DNA from 3 places in the Tatumella sp. UBA2305 genome. Region 1 is predicted to be linked to each of the others. Evidence: predicted binding sites of a transcription regulator. Region 1 holds the regulator's gene; each other region holds the start of a gene.

Evidence for each region. Region 1 encodes Fur, which represses iron uptake genes when iron is present. Its sites were predicted from a motif close to ATAATAATGAGAACNACTATCAA; they were not measured.
Region 2: the regulator Fur is predicted to act here: its motif matches at 2,229-2,251, upstream of efeU (iron uptake transporter permease EfeU).
Region 3: the regulator Fur is predicted to act here: its motif matches at 1,492-1,514, upstream of B3Z23_RS14950 (isochorismate synthase).

What each region holds. Positions count from the first base shown of each region.
Region 1 covers NZ_DDVT01000019.1:77,927-82,219, forward strand. The annotation lists gene B3Z23_RS12290 (beta-N-acetylhexosaminidase) at 1-1,164, shown strand, start outside; gene fur (ferric iron uptake transcriptional regulator) at 1,364-1,810, opposite strand; gene fldA (flavodoxin FldA) at 2,153-2,683, opposite strand; gene ybfE (LexA regulated protein) at 2,817-3,092, opposite strand; gene ybfF (esterase) at 3,239-4,021, opposite strand; gene seqA (replication initiation negative regulator SeqA) at 4,262-4,293, shown strand, end outside.
Region 2 covers NZ_DDVT01000002.1:83,786-88,078, forward strand. The annotation lists gene B3Z23_RS01115 (GNAT family N-acetyltransferase) at 1-67, opposite strand, end outside; gene amyA (alpha-amylase) at 322-1,803, opposite strand; gene efeU (iron uptake transporter permease EfeU) at 2,278-3,846, shown strand; gene efeO (iron uptake system protein EfeO) at 3,856-4,293, shown strand, end outside.
Region 3 covers NZ_DDVT01000021.1:230,316-234,608, forward strand. The annotation lists gene fepD (Fe(3+)-siderophore ABC transporter permease) at 1-345, opposite strand, end outside; gene fepB (Fe2+-enterobactin ABC transporter substrate-binding protein) at 418-1,344, opposite strand; gene B3Z23_RS14950 (isochorismate synthase) at 1,541-2,731, shown strand; gene B3Z23_RS14955 ((2,3-dihydroxybenzoyl)adenylate synthase) at 2,737-4,293, shown strand, end outside.

The DNA.
Region 1 (4,293 bases):
TCTGAAATCGTTCGTATGCATCAGGAGGCCGGACAACCGTTGACTCGTTGGCATTTTGGTGGCGACGAAGCCAAAAATATCTATCTGGGGCCGGGGTATACTGATACTGCAAACCCCGAAGCAGGTAAAGGTCAGCGGGACCTTAGCCGCCAGGATAAGCCATGGGCAAAATCAGCGCAATGTGCATCATTGCTGAAAAGCGGTCAGGTGGCCAGCTTAAATGCACTGCCTGGCTGGTTTGCTTTACAGATCAGTGATATTGCGAAAAAGCAGGGTATGGAAGGGATTCAGGCCTGGCAGGATGGGCTGAAAGAAAACCGTGATAACCAACAGTTCGCCACGGCGAGAAATGCGCTGAACTTTTGGGATACGCTGTACTGGGGAGGGAGCGGTTCAGTCAATGACTGGGCAAATAAAGGCTATCGTGTGATTGTTTCTAATCCGGATTATCTGTATCTGGATATGCCTTATGAAGTGAATGCTGTAGAACCTGGTTATTACTGGGCGACAAGGTATAGCGATGAGCAGAAAATTTTCCGTTTTACCCCGGATAATCTGCCACAAAATGCCGAAATTTCTACGGATCGCGACGGACAGATATTTGCTGCAACCTCAGAAGGGCCATGGCCGGGGGCTTACGGGATGTCTGCGCAGATCTGGAGCGAAGTGGTCCGTACCGATCAGGATATGGAATACCGGCTATATCCGAGATTATTTTCTGTGGCTGAACGCGCCTGGCATAAAGCCGACTGGGAACTCGATTACCAGCAGGGGAGGCGGTTTGAGAAGGGCGTAACGCATTATGTCGATCAGCAACGGCTGGATAACGACTGGCAGCGGTTTGCCAATCTGCTGGGACAGTCAGTGTTGGCACGGCTGGATGCCAGCGGTATTGCTTACAGAATTCCGGTGCCGGGGGCAGAAATTCGCTCGGGCCGTCTCTGGGTGAATACTTCGTTACCCGGGACAACTGTCGAATTTTCTACGGATGGTGGGCAACAGTGGTTGCGTTATAACCCGCAACAGGCACCAATGGTGACAGGTGATGTACTGATCAGGTCAGTTAGTCCGGATGGAAAACGTTTCAGTCGCAATGTGCCGCTGACTCTGGCCGGAACGACAGATACTGTTATCAGGACCGTTGGAAATAAACAGCCGGACTGAGCTTAATCGCGTTAAATGCTTTTATCTTCGCCAGGGAGCTAACCCCTGGCGAAGAGATTAGCAGAATAGCAGGGAAGGGAGAGGGCGTCCGGTGGTGGCAGGCAACAAAAAACCCGCAAAAGATGCGGGTTTATCAGGTGATTGTGCTACCGGCGACAGACTGTCTCAGCAACTCCTGAATAATCAGTAGGAATACTGATTATTTATCGTTATGCAGCGACTCATCTTCGCGGCAATCGCCTTCGGTACAGTGGCCATACAGATACAGGCTATGGTTCGTCAGCTTAATGCCAAACCGTGTCGCGATTTCACGCTGGCGTTGTTCAATTGACTCATCACTAAACTCAATGACTTTACCGCAGTCGAGGCAAATCAAATGGTCATGATGCTGTTGTTGAGTCAATTCAAAAACTGACTTCCCGCCCTCGAAGTTATGGCGCGTTACGATTCCCGCGTCATCGAACTGGTTAAGCACACGGTATACCGTGGCCAGACCAATTTCTTCACCCATATCGATCAGGCGTTTGTACAAGTCTTCCGCACTGACATGGTGGCATTCTGGTTCCTGAAGCACTTCCAGAATTTTCAGTCTTGGAAGTGTCACTTTCAGACCAGCCTTCTTCAATGCGGAGTTGTTGTCAGTCATGCAGTTTGTGTCCTGTTACTTTTGAAAAATGACTTTGGCAAGAAGCCCTGAAGTTTGGTTAATGACCTTATATTTTTTAATCCATTATAGAACTGATGCACCAAAATTGAAACTACAGCTCTTAAACACTCCCGGAGAAATGCCCACCGGACAAGGAACTGTCACAGAGAAAAAACAGACAGTTTGTTGTTCTCAGGTAACTTCAGTCTTTGTTCCCTGAACCCCTGAAATGTCCGTGTCTGTATTATATGCTGAAGAAATTAATGCGGGTGCTACTGGCCATCTTAGTCATTCCCGCAGGTGCTGAAGTTAACAGTACCACAACTCTGATGAAAAACCCTATTAAGCGTCGAGGATTTCTTTCAGTTGCAGCTCGTCTGACACCTGGTTCACCCACTGGCTGACTCGCTGACTGGTAAGCTCCGGCTGGCGGTCTTCATCAATAGCCAGCCCCAGGAAGTGGCTGTCATCCGCCAGGCCCTTGGAGGCTTCAAAATGGTAACCGGCAGTTGGCCAGTGACCTACAATTACGGCACCGTTTGGTTCGATAATGTCACGGATCGTGCCGAGAGCATCACAGAAATATTCCGCATAATCTTCCTGGTCACCACAACCGAACAGAGCGACCAGCTTGCCGTTAAAATCAATTTCTTCCAGGGTAGGGAAGAAATCATCCCAGTCGCACTGTGCTTCACCGTAGTACCAGGTCGGGATACCCAGCAACAGAATATCGAAAGCTTCCAAATCTTCTTTGGTACTTTTCGCGATGTCGTGCACTTCAGCAACGTCCTTACCCAATTGTTTTTGGATCATTTTTGCGATGTTTTCAGTGTTGCCGGTATCGCTGCCAAAAAAGATGCCTACGATTGCCATGTGGGTATAACCTCTTGAATCTTCAGATCAGATAATTGTAATTTCAGTACAGATATGCAGATGATAACAGACCTGTGTGGTGTGAGAAACTTGTAAACAGGCCAGATTTGCTCCTGAGTGCGGTTGTCCGAACCTAATCTTGTTTCAGTTGAGCCAGAATAATTTGTTCTATGAGTTCACTTCGACTCAGGTTTTGTTCTGCCGCCAGAGAGTTCAGAGCATCGACAATGTCACTGCTCATCTTGAGTTCAACCCGCTGTAGTCCACGGACTTTATCGCGTTTTAGCTGATTGCGTTTATTTATCCGCAATTGCTCATCCCGCGAGAGCTGACTGGTTTTGGGACGACCTGGCCGGCGTTCGTTGGCGAACAAATCGAGCGTAGTACGATCCGTATTTTCTTTTGCCATGATTTTTGAAACTGAACACCTGCGTTGTATCAGATACACGCAGAAAAATGATGAATGAACACAGTTATCATGTTAAAAGCACACGATAAAAATTTAGCGCGCAATCATACTCCAGTGCGATGAATGACGCCAATACTTATACAGTTTCACTCCGGAGTTTTCGCCGCCAGTGACAGAAAACGTTGTACCGCACTGATGACCGCCCGGGGTTTTTCTGCATGTACCCAGTGCCCGGCGCCGGCGACAATATGCGCTTTGGCCTGCGGGAACTGTGCCAGCAGTTCAGCCCGGTAGCGATTATCCAGATAGGGTGAGTTGCCACCTGCAATAAATAAGGCCGGGCCAGGCCAGGCAGGACAGGTTTTCCAGCCGGTGATGGCTTCATAATTGTCCCAGAGTACCGGGATATTAAATAGCCATTCCCCCTGGTGGAATGATTTCAGCAGAAAATTAATGACCATTTCATCATTAAGAACAGGGCGCATTAATTCTGCCGCAGATTCTCTGCGGGTAATACCGGCATCACTTACGATACGTAGTGCCGTAAAAATATCATCATGTCGCCTGACCGGATAATTTACCGGAGCAATATCGATCATTATCAGGCGGCGTACTCTGTCCGGGGCCAGCGCTGCCAGCGCCATTGCGATTTTTCCCCCCATAGAGTGACCAATCACATCCACCTGATCCAGTTGGTAGTGATCGAGGGTGTCTGCCATATCCTGAGCCATCGCTGAGTAATTCATTTCCGTGGAGCGGGGAGAGTGGCCGTGATTTCTGACATCCACCTGTAATACCCGGGTCAGAGGTTTCAGGCTGCGGGCCAATACCCCCAGATTATCCAGACTGCCGAACAGGCCATGTATTAGCAGGACCGGGGACGAATCTTCATCAATTTGCTCAGTTTGCAGACGGCTGTTTAAAATCATGGCAAAGTTCTTACAGTGGAAAGGCTTGCTTAGGGTATCATGGTTTAATCTTTCAGGAACTCAACGGCTAATCTTTAGGGCATTTTCTGACTTTTAGCGGAATCGCTATTCAGCCCTATCGGCGGGTTTGAGTTTAATTTTATAATCAACAGGTAAATTACCGCGCACAGAATCCCCGGAAATTTCCGGTATACTGATGTTTACAGGATTTTTACCTCAGTCATAACAGTACGGAAAAAGATGAAAACGATTGAAGTAGACGATGACCTTTA
Region 2 (4,293 bases), on a different contig from region 1:
GGATTGAGGAACAAAAGACCCGGAATAAGGCAACCTCATCTCCTTCTCTGAATCGTCGTAACTGCATAAAGTCCTTTTGGTGGCATATTGGTGAAGTACTGAGCGTAAAATCTTAGCGAACTTAATGCCCGGTATACCGGGCTGATACGGTAATACCCTGCTTTAGCTCAACGCTTTTAGGGTGAGGCGCGGATAACAGCAATCAGGACAGAGTTAATGCAGATTACATTTTTCTGAAGGCACAGCCCCCTGAGAAAATATACTCCACAGAGGGCTGGTACTCACCAACCTGTCGATAAAACACATTTATACCGGCAGGAGTTATTCCGCCAATACCCAGACACTGACACTGCCTGCATTGCAGAAGAACTGCCCCTGCCCCTGTTCGTCGGTTTCGACAATCTCTTCGCGATTCTCCAGTAAATCACGCCATTTTCGCTGTGCCAACGCTTCCCCGGTATCAATACTCTTCTCTCCGGCCTCACCGTTAGACATCACCACCACACATCCCTGCTGCTCTGCCGTACCACTGCGGCTGAAAGCGATACAGTTAGGATGGTCAAAATAGTCAGTCTGAGCACCCCACGCATAAGTCTGACGTGCACGGATCAGCGTTTCCAGATGCTCAATCACCGGGAGTTCCACCGTACAAGGGTTACCGTCATTACCGTTGTCTTCATAACTGGCGCCCGTCAGATCCGGATAGAAGATGATGGGTACTCCCTGCTCCCGTAATAAGGTCAACGCATAGGCTAAAGGCTTAAACCAGGGTTCCACCGGGGATTCCAGCGCCTGCAGCGGCTGAGTATCGTGGTTGGCCACCAGCGTCACCGCATGCGCGGCATCCGCCGACACCAGCGTATTATCAAAGATTTTGCTGAGATCGAAATCCGAACCACCTTTTGAGGCGTGATGGAAATTCAACTGGAGTGGTGCATCGAACAGCATGGTTTTATAGTCGACCTGTTGCAGATAGTTCTGCAACACATCGACTTCAAATGACCAGTATTCTGCCACCATATACATCGGTTGTTCCGAATGTTCCTGAATGTGGTCAATCCACTCTTTATAGAACCAGGCCGGGATATGTTTAACAGCATCCAGCCGGAAGCCGTTACATTTTGTCTGATCGATAATCCATCGGCCCCAGTATTTCAGCTCTTCATTCACGGCATTGTTACGGAAGTCTACGTTAGCTCCCATCAGGTAATCATAATTACCAAATTCTGAGTCTACCTGGTCATTCCAGCCACCGGCGGTGTAGTCGTTCACAATCTTGAAGATGCCGTTTTCGTCCGGATTTTCAATATGATCAACGCCGCTGAAACAGCGGAAGTCCCAGATAAACTCTGAATACTCTCCGTTTCGGCCCGGAAAAGTAAAACGGGTCCAGGCTTCAGCATCAATGACTTCATCACTGATATCATCGCGATCGTCCATATTCACGCGATTAACCTGCACCTGCTCTTTTTCATCGGCGCCCATCTTATGGTTGAGTACCACATCCATGATCACACTGATCTTATGATGCTGCAGGGCATTTATCGCTGCCAGCAATCCTTCTTTGTCGCCGTACTTAGTCGCCCGGGTGCCCTTTTGATCAAATTCGCCAAGATCAAACAGATCATAGATATCGTAACCCACTGAGCTTCCACCGGAATCACCTTTACAGGCCGGTGGCAGCCAGACTCCGGTGATACCAATTTCTGACAGCCATGCGGCTTTTTCGGCAGCTTCGGGCCAGAGTTTACCTCCGTCCGGGTAATACCAGTGAAAAAACTGAAACAGCGTAGGATTCTGCATAGTCGTTTTCCCCAAACAAGACCGGTGGATGAAGTATGGTGCAGGATGGAAAAAAAAAGCAGCAGAGGTCAGTAAATTGTGTAAAAAACACCCGATACTGGAAAAATCTGTTTCGCGTTTGCATAGTGGCAGCATGACTACGTCCTGCTCACTGATAAGCATTTCACCATTTATCACAGGATGACTCTGTCTGTAAAAAATGCCAACGGTATAAGAGATGCCACGTACTAACTGGTCTGCCAGTGATCCAAATTGCCGGATATTTTCCAATTTCAGTGACGGAAAAGGTCATTTCTTAAGGATTTTTTTAGTATTAAATAACTTATGCCTCACACTTCGTGCCGGATAACAATTTATTACATAATGTTTCAACCCTTACAGGTTTACTTTCGCTGCTATTCGGGATATTTCATATACCCATAGAAATGATATTAATTGTAATTATCATTTAGAATTGAGCGACGGGGAATTCTGGTGTTAGCCACTTTTGTTATCGCACTGCGCGAAGGGCTGGAAGCGGCCCTGATCGTCGGCATTATTGCCGCGTTTTTACGTAAAAACGGGAAAAGCCTGGTGGCCATGTGGGCAGGCGTAGTGCTGGCCGTGATCCTCTCATTACTGGTCGGTGTCGGCCTTAGCCTGACCGAGCGAGCCCTGCCCCAGGCCAGCCAGGAAGCGATGGAAGCTGTAATTGGTCTGGTCGCAGTATTTTTTGTCACCGGCATGGTGATGTGGATGAACAACCATGCCCATGAAATTAAGCGCCAGCTGGAAAGCGAAGCGGCTGTCGCTATCCGACAGTCCAGTGCCATGGCGCTGGCCAGCATGGCTTTTCTGGCCGTTCTTAAAGAAGGTTTTGAAACCAGCGTTTTTTTACTGGCAACCTTCTCTGTTGCACAGTCTGCCGCCTGGGCGGTGGCGGGTGCCGTTCTGGGGCTGGTCATTGCTATTATCATTGGCTGGGGGATCTATATCGGGGGAGTCAGGCTCAATCTGGGTCGTTTCTTCCGCTATACCGGCATGTTCCTGATTCTGGTCGCAGCGGGGCTGATTATCAGTGCCCTGCGTAGCGGCCATGAAGCGGGATGGCTGAATATTGGCCAGCAGCGGGTCGCCAATCTCAGCTGGGCCATTCCTCCCGGGTCGGTACGTTCCGCCCTGATCACCGGGGTACTGGGTATCCCTACCGATCCAAGGTTACTTGAACTGTGCGGCTGGGGCATTTACATCGTGCTGGTGGGTATTCTGGTCTACTGGCCACGCCATTTGCGACCGTCAGTAACCCGCAGCCGCCAGTTACTGTTTAGCTCAGCCGCCGTGCTGGCACTGACCGCACTGGCACTGTTCAGCGCTTATCCCCGGGCCACCCTGCAACTTCCGGCGACCGCCCCATTACAGGGGGGAGGTAGCGCCACACTGCTGAAACCCTCAACCGGAGGTTATCAGTTACAGATTACGACCCCTCAGCAACAGCTTCACTATGAACTGGCCGACGGACAACAAAAAAGTTCGGAGCTGAAAGGCGTGATATTGCAGCAATGGAATATTACCCGCCAGCCGGAAGTGAGTGGACTCCCTGAGACGCTGACTGTGGATCAGGTCATGGCACTGTATGGTCATCGTATTCCGGTTGGGTTGAGTCCGGCGCAGCATCCTGGTCCGTATAATGTCAGCTGGCAGGTCAACTGCTCAGTCGATGCCGAAACGGCAGGCCAGGCCATCTACAGTGCAGCCGCCCACACCACCACCCTGATGACCCTTTCCGGTGGCGGTTTATTGTCTCCACGCACCTATACCGCCCGCAGTTCAGTGCCGCAGGTCGGTTGTGACTGGCAACTGGATGACCGCTGGCAATCTCAGGTAGATGAAGCCATGCAAAACGTAGTTCAGGCACAGTTGCGTCATACCTTCTGGGCTATTCAGTTGCCGCTACTGTTAGGGTTGCTGGCCATTATTTTACTCATTCTGGCATTGCGCCGCCGGGACGATTCCCGTCAGGCATCTGATGCCGGTTATCGTCCTGTTTCTCCTGAAAACAAATAAAGGATCTATATGTTCAAATCCGCTTTTATTAACAAACCCTCCGTTCTCAGTTCAGCGATCGTTTCGGCGTTGTTACTGGTCTCGGTAGATGCCATGGCTGCCGGCGGCGCAGCGCCGGTGAGCAATGGTGCATCTCAGGTGAATGTCACCCTGACCGGCGCAGAAGGCGGAACCTGTATCGTTGACCATAATAGTGCCAAAGCAGGCCCGGTCACCTTCACCGTAGTCAACAAAACTGCTACCGCCATCACTGAAATCGAATTACTGAGTGACAACCGTATTCTGGGTGAAAAGGAAAACCTGGCACCGGGACTGCCGGCCGCTAAGTTCACCCTGACACTGGATGGCGGCAAATATCAGATTTACTGCCCGGGCGCTAAACAGGAACTGATTAACTTTACCGTCACCGGTAAAAGTGCAGCTAAAGCCACCGGCAGTACTGCTGAA
Region 3 (4,293 bases), on a different contig from region 1:
GATGCCCAGCACAATGGCGAAAGACGCACCGGAATTAACCCCAAGAATGCCAGGATCAGCCAGCGGATTACGGGTGAGCGTCTGCATTAGCGCACCAGCCAGCCCGAGAGATAGACCTGCGGCAATCCCGGCCAGTGTTCTGGGCAACCGGGCAAAGCGGATAATCGTACAGTCCTGAGATACACAATGCTCAGGAGAGAACAGTGACTGCCAGGTCTCCGTGACCGGAATCATTTTTGACCCGGCAATCAGGCTCAGTACGGTTAACAGAGTAAATAACAACAACAGCAAGATCAGCAAATACGGTTGACGCATAACCCTCAGGACCTTCAACGAACTGGAAATGCCACCCTTGCAAAGAAATTTAGCGACCACTGGCCAGAGAAAACGGTACTGATGTACCGTTTTCTCTCACCATTAATGTGCGAACTGATGCTGCAGGGTAGTCAGCAGATGGCTGGCACTATAATAATCCAGACGGAAATTGTCACTGCCCATTGCATAGACTTGCTTGTTACGGACAGCATCCGTTTGTGAAAGGAACTGATCTTTGAGGACCTGAGGCACGGTGTTGTCGGTACTGGCAAACAGCAGCCAGCTTTTACCTGCCAGTCCGGCAGCCAGGTTTTCACCGGATAACTGAATGATATCCTTACGGTGCCCCATGCTGAAATTACCGGTGACAGACGCAGGCGGGGTGGCGAGAGTGAAACCCAGTTGTTCCAGTAATTTGCCCTGAGCTGACTCGGGGGTCCACAGATTCACTTCACGACCGCCACCATTCCAGACCATTGCTGAGACAGGTTGCGGAGGCAGACGGAGTTGTGCTTTCAACGCTTTTTCACGTTGATCGAACTCTGCAACTTTCTGCGCCGCCTGTGCTTCATGGCCGGTAGCCTGTCCCAGCTCTGAGACCAGTTGCTGCCAGCTCTTATCGTCGTAGTTCACTACCAGCACCGGAGCAATCGCCGATAACTGACTCACCAGTTTTACCGCACTGTCATTTCCGGTGGCACTGACCAGAATCAAATCCGGAGCTTCACTGGCAATACTTTCAGCATTCGGCTCGCCAATATACAGACGCTTTACCTGGCGTTGTTTCGCAATATCTCCCCACTGGCGGAAGAAGCCCTGTGAATCGGTAAAACGGCTGTTCGGCGCGGTCGCACCACTGCCAATTACCGGAGCATCAATCGCCAGTAATGACCCGGTCAATGTCACACTGGTAGAGACAATGCGCTCAGGCTTATGTTGTAACGTGATGGTGCCGTTTTCACCATGAACCTGTCGTGGCCAGCCTTCCATGGCACTGATTTGCATACTTAAAGGCAGTAAAAATACCATCAACAACCATTTATAACCTGAGTGTACTGTTTTCATGTTTTTTCCCGGAATTACCAGTGGAGACTTTTCGCATAAACTGCGGATTTTTACCTGCAAAGGACGATTTCGTTGACACATTACACGGATCCGGTTAGGTTACACGAAACAATACAAATGATAATCATTATTAGACATTTTATCATTTCAGGATGCAACTATGCTAGAAAAGGAACAGGCTGAAAATCCCTGCTTTCGGGAATTTCCCTCCTTAAAAGGCCGATTTCTGTTTACGTCAGGCTGGCGAAGTCTGATAACTGATGGCTGTTTTCAACGTCTGACACTGCCTCTTTCCGGTCTGAACCCGCAACTTTCAGCCAGTGCGGAAAGTCTGGAAACTGCATTCCGCCATGCCCGGGCTGCCGGAATTTCACGTCCGGTAGTTGTCGGCGCAATTCCGTTTGATACACGTCAACCGTCAGAGTTGTATATTCCGGAAAGCTACGAATTTTTCGATCGCCAGCAACTGAGCTCAGTGGAGACCGCGCCACTGGGTCCCCCGGCAGAACATGCTCTGTATGTCCGCCAGGTCCCGGAGAAAAACGTTTTTACCACGATGGTGGCCCGGGCAGTTGAGGCGATGAAGCGGGGAGAGCTGGATAAAGTCGTATTATCACGTCTGCTGAACATTCACAGCCCTGAGTCTATGGACCTGCAGGCGCTGATGTCACAGATTGTGCAACAGAATCCGGATAACTATCATTTCCACGTTCCACTATCCTCAGGTGCTACACTTTTGGGTGCCAGTCCGGAATTATTGCTGAGAAAGCAGGCAAATCATTTTTATTCCTGTCCGCTGGCTGGATCAGCCAAACGTGCCAGTGATCCGCAACTTGATCATCAATCCGGCCAGGCCCTGATGAACTCGGCAAAAGACCGCCATGAGCACCGCCTGGTCACTGATTCCATGCGCGATACCCTGCAACCGGTCAGCGAGACGTTATCGGTGCCCGAAGTGCCGGAGCTGGTCACCACAGGAACCTTATGGCATCTGGCAACCTCTATCCGGGGCACCCTGAAGAACAGTCACGAAAGTGCTTTGTCACTGGCCGCCCTGTTACACCCGACACCGGCACTGAGTGGTTTTCCGCATCCTCAGGCGCTGGCCTTAATCCGCCAGCTGGAACCTTTCGACCGCCATCTGTTTGGCGGCATGGTGGGATGGTGCGATGACCAGGGAAATGGCGAATGGGCCGTCACGATACGTTGTGCCACCGTCGATAATCAGGATATCACCCTGTTCGCCGGTGCCGGTATTGTCCCGGCATCAAATCCGGAATCTGAATGGCTGGAAACCGGCGTAAAACTGACAACAATGCTGAAAGCTTTCGGGCTTGAACAATCAAGGTAATTCCCATGACTATCCCTTATACACGCTGGCCGGATGAGCTGACGAGTCGCTACCGTACCAAAGGGTACTGGCTGGACCTGCCATTAAGTGATATTGCCGATCGTCAGAAAGATAATGACGCTGTTGCCATTATCGATGACGAGTCGCAGATCACTTACCGGCAGATGGCCCTGGCCAGTTCCCGTCTGGCCGCCAGACTTCAGCAAGCCGGACTGAAGAAAGGTGATACCGCACTGGTTCAGCTTGGCAATAATAACGAGTTTTACCTGGTATTCTTTGCGCTTCTGAAACTGGGCGTCGCCCCGGTGAATGCCCTGTACAGCCATCAGCGTACTGAGCTGTTTTCTTATGCCCAACAGATAAAACCCGCACTACTGATTGCCGATCGCCGACATAGTTTGTTTGCCGATAATCAGTTTCTTGATCAGTTCAGGGAACAGACTCCTTCTGTGACGACGGTGCTGATGCATCATGCTATCGATGGCGATCACAGCCTGGCTGAGTGGCTTGCCACGCCGGCAGACAATTTTGTTGCCGATCCCAGTGCTGCAGATGAAGTGGCTTTCTTTCAGCTTTCCGGGGGCAGTACCGGCACCCCGAAACTTATTCCACGGACCCATAACGACTACTATTACAGTATTCGTGCCAGTAATGATATTTGCGGTGTCGATGCTGATACCCGTTACCTGTGCGCCCTGCCGGTTGCCCATAACTACCCGATGAGCTCTCCGGGGTGCCTGGGGATTTTCTATGCCGGCGGGCTGGTCGTCATGGCCGCCGATCCCAGTGCCACGCAATGTTTCCCGCTGATCGCCAGACACCAGATTACCCTGACCGGGCTGGTCCCCCCGGCGGTCAGCCTCTGGTTACAGGCCATCAGTGAACAGGGAAATCACGGTGAACTGAATTCCCTGAAAGTCCTGCAGGTCGGTGGGGCACGTCTGAGTGAAACTCTGGCACGGCGGATAATTTCAGAAATTGGATGTCAGCTACAACAGGTGTTTGGTATGGCCGAGGGGCTGGTGAACTATACCCGGCTGGATGACCCGTTGGAGATAATTGTGACCACTCAGGGCAGGCCCATGAGTGAAGATGACGAAGTCAGAGTGGTGGATGAAGACGGCAAGCTGTTGCCGGCAGGCCAGATCGGTCGCCTGATGACCCGGGGTCCCTACACCTTCCGTGGTTATTTTAATAACCCGGCACATAACGCGACCTGTTTTGATGATGAAGGATTTTACTGTTCCGGTGATCTGATTGAGATCACCGCGGAAGGTAATATTAAAGTTCAGGGACGTGAAAAAGATCAGATCAACCGTGGCGGAGAGAAGATTGCTGCCGAGGAGATCGAAAACCTGCTGCAACGTCACCCTGATATTATCCATGCTGCACTGGTGTCAATGAGTGATGAGCTGATGGGTGAAAAGAGCTGCGCATTTATCGTCGCAAAACAACCGATCAAGCCGGCACATTTACGCCGACATCTGCGTGAACAGGGTATTGCTGAATTTAAACTCCCTGATCGCATTATTCAGCAGGATGAGCTGCCACTGACTCCGGTA